Linked DNA regions of Cecembia calidifontis. The protein of the gene in region 1 interacts with the protein of each later gene in a pairwise test. Links are inferred from orthologs where the notes say so. Each region holds a gene or a part of one and is shown in the gene's direction. Other genes may lie near its edges.

Region 1 (3,172 bases):
TTAACGTAGATTTTGAGTCCTGAAGTATTTTCCAATATAATATTAGAGTGGTACAGCCTCCACAAAAGGGATTTGCCTTGGAGGAACACCCAAAATCCATATATCATTTGGCTTTCAGAAATCATTCTGCAGCAGACTAGGGTAGCTCAGGGAATGCCTTATTTTGAAAAATATGTAGAAAATTATCCAAGCATACAGGATTTGGCCTTGGCGCCGGAAGATGAGGTCATGCGTTTATGGCAAGGCTTGGGTTATTACAGCAGGGCAAGAAACCTTCATGCCTGTGCAAAAGATATACATTATAAATATGGAGGAAAATTTCCGGGAAATTTCGAGGAGCTGATCAAGTTGAAAGGGGTGGGCAATTATACAGCTGCCGCCATCGCTTCCTTTGCATTTGGGGAAGCAGTAGCTGTTGTTGACGGCAATGTTTTCAGGGTACTCAGTAGGGTTTTTGGAATCGCAGAGGATATTGCCAGCGGAAGAGGCAAGAGAAAATTTGAGGAATTTGCCAACAAAATTATCCCAAGACAAAATCCCGGTGAGTACAATCAGGCCATCATGGAATTTGGAGCCCTGCAATGTGTTCCCAAAAATCCTGATTGTAGCTCCTGCCCCTTAAAGCAATCCTGTTATGCCTTGAATAGAGGTATGGTGGATTTGTTACCGGTTAAAAGCAAGAAACTGAAAGTAAAAGAGCGTTACTTTCAATATGCCCATATCTTATGTGGACATATGACGGTGGTGAGGCAGCGGGGAGAAGGGGATATTTGGCAGGGACTTTTTGATTTTCCCCTGCAGGAGTTCAAACAGAGCAATGAATTTGAAAGGGAGAATCATCATTTTTTTGAAGCCTTGAATTATATTGAGACAATTGATGTCGTGAAAGATGAGCATGTCTACAAACATATACTGACACATCAGAGAATTTTTGCCAACTTTGTAAAGTTCGAAGTAAAGGAATCGGCCAGGCCTCAATTGGAGATTTGGGCATCAAACAGGGGATATCAATTGGTGGATGCGGAGAAATTAGAAGCATTGGCCAAACCCCGGTTGATTTTGAAATATTTGAACGAAGAAAAATAATCCTTAAATTTAATCGTAAACTTTTTGTCAAACATTTAAACATTACAAATTATGGCCGGAATAAACAAGGTAATCTTAGTGGGTAATTTGGGTGCAGACCCTGAGGTAAAGCATTTGGAAGGCGATAAAGTGGTCGCTAATTTGAGATTGGCTACTACCGAGGCTTACAAAGACAAGAATGGCAATAGGGTAGAAAATACCGAATGGCACGACTTGGAGCTATGGGATGGGCAGGCGAGAATTGCCGAACAATACCTCAAAAAAGGCATGCAAATTTATGTAGAAGGAAAGATCAAGTCGGATACCTGGCAAGACGATCAAGGAAACAATAGGAAAAGGGTAAAAATCAGGGTAAATAATTTTACCATGTTGGGCGGAAGACCTGAGGGCGGCAGTACTCCTTCGCAAGGGAATTCAGCTTACAATAGCAATACCCCAAAACCAACACAAGTCCCTGTGATGGACAGTCCCGGAGAGGAGGATGATTTACCCTTCTGATGATAAATTTTGATATTGTACTCAGGAATTGATTAATTTTGCAATCATCATCTCTAGAAATTGATGGACGATCCATACCCGAGTCTTATGATGCTGGCTGAAATCAATCAGGTTTCGGCTGGCTATATATTGGTAAATTTATTGATTTTTGTTTTCCTGTTACTTGCCTCCGGATTAGTCTCAGGTTCTGAAGTTGCCTTTTTTTCTTTAAACGCTGAAGACCTCTCTCAAATGGATGACCGAGGTGACAAGCGGGCAGCAAAAGCGATTCAATTGGTAGAATCTCCCAAGAATCTTTTGAGTACTGTTCTGATACTCAATAACCTCATCAATATAGCCATAGTCACTTTGACCACCTTTTTTACCTGGAGCATTTTTGGATCTGATGCTACCGGAATTTTGATCATTCTTGTTCAGACCATAGGCGTGACCTTTGCCATCGTCTTTTTTGGCGAAATTGTTCCCAAGGTGTATGCAACAAAGGCAAAAGTGGAGTTTTCCCTTTTGATGGCTCCTTTGATTTATTTCTTTTCTGCACTTTTAAAACCGCTTTCCTTTTTTTTGATGTCAATAAGCAATGTCATTGAAAAGCGGATTGAAAAAAAAGGTTATTCCCTTTCTGTGGACGAACTTCATCAGGCTTTGGAAATTACCACGGAAGATACCACAGAAGAAGAAAAGGATATTTTAAAGGGGATCGTGAATTTTGGAACGCTCACAGTCAGGCAGGTGATGCAGTCCAGGATGGACATTACTGCTGTGGAGTACGAAACGGACTTTCACGAGTTGATGGACAAAATCAATAAAAGTGGATATTCGAGAATTCCTGTTTACAAAGAGACCATTGACCACATTGAAGGGATTTTATATATCAAAGACCTCCTGCCATTTATCGATCAGGATGAGAACTTTGAATGGCAGAACCTGATCAGAAAAGGGTTTTTCGTACCGGAATATAAAAAGATAGATACTTTGCTAAAGGATTTTCAGAAAAGGCGTGTGCACATGGCCATTGTGGTGGATGAGTACGGAGGGACTTCGGGTCTGGTAACCCTTGAAGACCTCATTGAAGAAATCATAGGGGAGATCAATGATGAATTTGACGATGCAGATGATTACTTTTTCAAAGAAATAGATTCCCGGACTTTTGTTTTTGAAGGCAAAGTTTCTCTGAATGATTTTTGTAAGAGGCTGGATGTTGATCCACAGATTTTTGATGAAGTAAAGGGAGAAAGTGAATCTTTGGGAGGATTACTTTTGGAAATCAACTCAAATTTACCCAAGAACGGATCGAAAATTAGGTATCAGGACTTTGAATTTACCATTCTGGCGGTTGATACCCGACGGATCAAAAAAGTTAAGGTCCATATCCTTTCTGATAAAGATGAAACCCCTGGTCACAACGAGGATTAGGTAGAATCCCAACAAAATAATGTTTTGAAAAAACCTTTAAATGCAAAATGAAGGTTTTTTTCTATTTTCAAGACCATCTTGATTTTTTCGAAAAAAATTTGTCAACCATTTAAAAAAATTCGACAAAGCTGAAATTTTTTTTCACAAACCTAAAAACCAAAATCCTGCATGCTTT
Region 2 (3,467 bases), 2.9 Mb from region 1 along the record:
CTCCCTGTTGGATACCCCTTGGTAATATGGTTTTTTTGGCAAGCTCGCCATTGTCATTTGCGAGGGCATAGTTCAAGGGTAAACCGGCAATTCCAAGTCCTAAGGTTTTTAAGAACAGTCTTTTATTCATCATATAATTTTGGGGCAGTCAATTCGGTAAAAGTAAAGGTAAAATCCATCTCTTAAAAGGAAGTGGATCAGATTTGTGTTTCTCAATCTCTGACAAAAAGTGTCAGGAAAATGTATCGCATTTATTTTCGTTTCTTGCCAAATTCCGTCTCAAATCATTTAATTTAGGCCATTAAATTAGTTTAAAGGCCTAAAGTATTGACCTGGCTTTTGGATTGGATGGATTAAGCAACCTAATTTCTGATAACTTTTGGAAACATTATTTGGTGACCTTGAAGACATAAAGGCAGGAGAGTCCGCACTTTTTGCAGATGTGATTCTGCCTGTTCCAATTCCCAAAATGTTCACCTATAAAATCCCCCGCAATCTGAAAGAAGAAATCGGTATTGGTTTTAGGGTGATAGTACAGTTCGGAAAGAAGAAAATCCTTACGGGTATAATAGGTAAAGTTCATCAAAAACCACCTTCTGCCTATGAGGCAAAGCCTATCTTGGATGTCCTGGAATCGCACGCATCGGTAAATCCCATTCAGATACGGTTTTGGGCTTGGATGGCCGAATATTATTGCTGCCATATTGGAGAGGTCATGAATGCAGCTCTTCCATCAGGTCTTAAATTGAGTAGTGAAAGTAAAATACAGCTCAATCCTACCTTTGATGCAGATACCTCACCCTATCCTTTGGATGATAGGGAAGCGCTTCTTCTTCAAGCCCTTAGCAATAAAGAAGAGATGAGCTATGAGGACTGTGAAGTTGTTCTTGGGATCAAATCCATTCATGGCATCATCAAAAGCCTGGTGATCAAAGAGGCCATTTTGGTATTTGAAGAGGTGAAAGAAAAGTATAGCCCCAAAGTGGAGTCACGGATCCGGTTCAGAACTGATTTAGCCAAAGACAAGGAAGCCTTGGAAGCGGTTTTCAACGAGGTCAGCAATAAGCCTAAGCAAGAAGAAATTTTATTGAAGTATTTGCAGGAGGTCCCTGTTTACCGAAATCCTGAGCTTAACCAAAACGGCTTGGAAAAAAAAGTGCTCTCGGATGCCGGATTGTCCCTTTCAAGTCTGAAAACCCTGATCAAAAATGGGATTTTGGAAGAGTTCAAAATTATTGTAAGTAGGTTTGAAGATGAGCAGGGGCACAATGAAGACATTGTGCTTTCACCAGAGCAAGAGCAGGCCCAAAATACAATCAAAGAGGCTTTTGAGGAGAAGAACACTGTGCTTTTGCATGGCATTACAGGAAGTGGAAAGACTGAATTGTACATTAAGCTTATCCAAGAGGCATTGGAAGGTGGGTCTCAGGTTTTATTGTTGCTGCCGGAAATTGCCCTGACAACACATATCGTAGGCCGTTTGAGGCAGGTTTTTGGAAGCAAGATGGGGGTTTACCATTCCAAATATTCTGACAACGAACGCGTAGAAGTATGGAATGGTGTATTGAGCGGGAAATTTTCATTTGTAGTGGGGGTAAGGAGTTCTATTTTCCTGCCATTTGATAGTTTGGGCTTGGTCATAGTGGATGAGGAACATGAAGTTTCTTATAAGCAGTTTGATCCTGCGCCAAGGTTTCAGGCAAGAGATGCAGCCATCATGTTGGCCTGGTTGCATCAGGCTAAAACACTTTTGGGTTCTGCTACGCCTTCTTTTGAGTCGTTTTATAATGCCCGTTTAAAAAAATACGGTTATGTGACTTTGGAAAAACGCTTTGGTGATGCCCAATTGCCAGAATTCCAACTTGCAGACATTTTGGTGGACAAAAAGAAAAACCTCTTAAAATTGGATTTTACCAGATTGATGAGGGAAAAAATCCAGGAGGCCCTGAAAAATCAGGAACAGGTACTGATTTTTCAGAACAGAAGGGGGTATGCACCTTACATTTCCTGCGAAGAATGTGCCTGGATTCCCGAATGTGAACATTGTGATGTCAGCTTGACCTATCACCAGTTTGGGGAAGAAATGAGATGCCATTACTGTGGATTCAGGGAAAAAGTCCCCCAATCCTGTCGTGCCTGTGGAAGCTCCAAACTCAGCGCAGTTGGATTGGGTACAGAGAGGATTGAAGAGAGTCTAAGTTTGCTTTTTCCAGAGGCAAGGATTGCCCGTATGGATTTGGATACGACCCGGAGTAAGTATGGTTATCAGCGGCTGCTAGAGGATTTTGGATCAGGCAATGTAGATATTTTGGTAGGCACACAAATGATCACTAAAGGACTGGATTTTGATAAAGTCACTGTGGTAGGCATAATGGATGCGGACAGGATTCTTTATTTTCCTGATTTCAGGGCAGGGGAACGTGCTTTCCAACAACTTACCCAAGTAGCTGGAAGGGCAGGAAGAAGGGAAAAAAAGGGCACAGTGATCATTCAGACTAGGAGGCCTGAGCAGCAAATATTCCAGCAGGTCATGTCAGGTGATTATAAAAATTTTTATATCCAGGAGATGGGGGAAAGACAGCGGTTTTTTTATCCCCCATTCGTAAAAATGCTTAAAATTACCACCAGACATAAGGATTTTAAAACAGCTGAAAAAGCGGCGAGGTACCTGCATAACCTCATGGCGGAAATTCAGGTCAAAAAGATTTTATTAGGTCCTGAAAAAGGCTTGATAGGGAAAATCAAAAACCAGTTTATTTTTGAGTCTATAGTAAAATTGGATAAATCGGGAAATGCCCAGGCCCAATTTAAGCATGAGCTTCAATTACTTATAGAAGAGCTACAGGTCCAAAAAGATTTTAGGGCTGTCCGTTTTATTGTCGATGTAGATCCATATTGAAGCAGTACCTTAAATCCGCAGGGCGGATTTAAAAAAAGCCGAAAAAGTGGCTGAATTTATTCAATTCAGGCTTTTCCGGCTCGTTTTTTTTCACTTATTTAGATGATACCACTCAAACTAGATAAGCGGTATGAAAATTACGAATTCGACAGAAAAAATCACACCTTTCGGAGGTTTTAATTTTGTTTTTAACTCTTTCAAAAATTCTGGTCTCCCAGAACTCATTGATAATCAATTGGGGGTTAGAGCCTTAAGGGGAGGGTTTTCATACAGTGACATTTTCGCCAATCATATGGCTATTTTCTTTAATGGTGGCGACTGTACTGAAGATATCAATGTTCACTTGAGAGACGCACTTGAACAGGTCCCTTCATTTTCAGTATGCAGTGCCGATACAATTCTGAGAGGTATCAAAGAGCTTGCTGTTGATACAGAACTCTTTATAAATCCGTCCAGTGGAGTAAGCCATGAATTTAATATCAATGGAAAACTCAACAGCTTGTTGTTAAAATCAGCTTGTAAGACCGGATTACTCAAGTCAGGTGTTGCTTACGACCTCGATTATGAC

What was found.
Region 2: the proteins of BC751_RS05110 (region 1) and priA interact in binary tests that used the Escherichia coli proteins (3 or more experiments, as listed by UniProt). The link is inferred for Cecembia calidifontis from one-to-one orthologs.

Annotation. Positions count from the first base shown.
Region 1 is NZ_SGXG01000001.1:1,195,906-1,199,077, forward strand. Bases 17-2,860 are described here. They hold BC751_RS05110 (single-stranded DNA-binding protein), read left to right. Parts: upstream 17-1,137; coding sequence 1,138-1,584; downstream 1,585-2,860. Other genes in these bases: mutY (A/G-specific adenine glycosylase), read left to right, coding at 17-1,086; gldE (gliding motility-associated protein GldE), read left to right, coding at 1,648-2,860. In the rest of the region: more of mutY, read left to right, coding at 13-16; more of gldE, read left to right, coding at 2,861-2,997. UniProt on the Escherichia coli protein: Plays an important role in DNA replication, recombination and repair. Binds to ssDNA and to an array of partner proteins to recruit them to their sites of action during DNA metabolism. Acts as a sliding platform that migrates on DNA via reptation.
Region 2 is NZ_SGXG01000001.1:4,078,074-4,081,540, reverse strand. What follows is about bases 1-3,139. They hold priA (replication restart helicase PriA), read left to right. Parts: upstream 1-379; coding sequence 380-2,899; downstream 2,900-3,139. Other genes in these bases: BC751_RS17490 (IS1380 family transposase), read left to right, coding at 3,030-3,139; BC751_RS17500 (S66 peptidase family protein), read right to left, coding at 1-130. Also shown: more of BC751_RS17490, read left to right, coding at 3,140-3,467.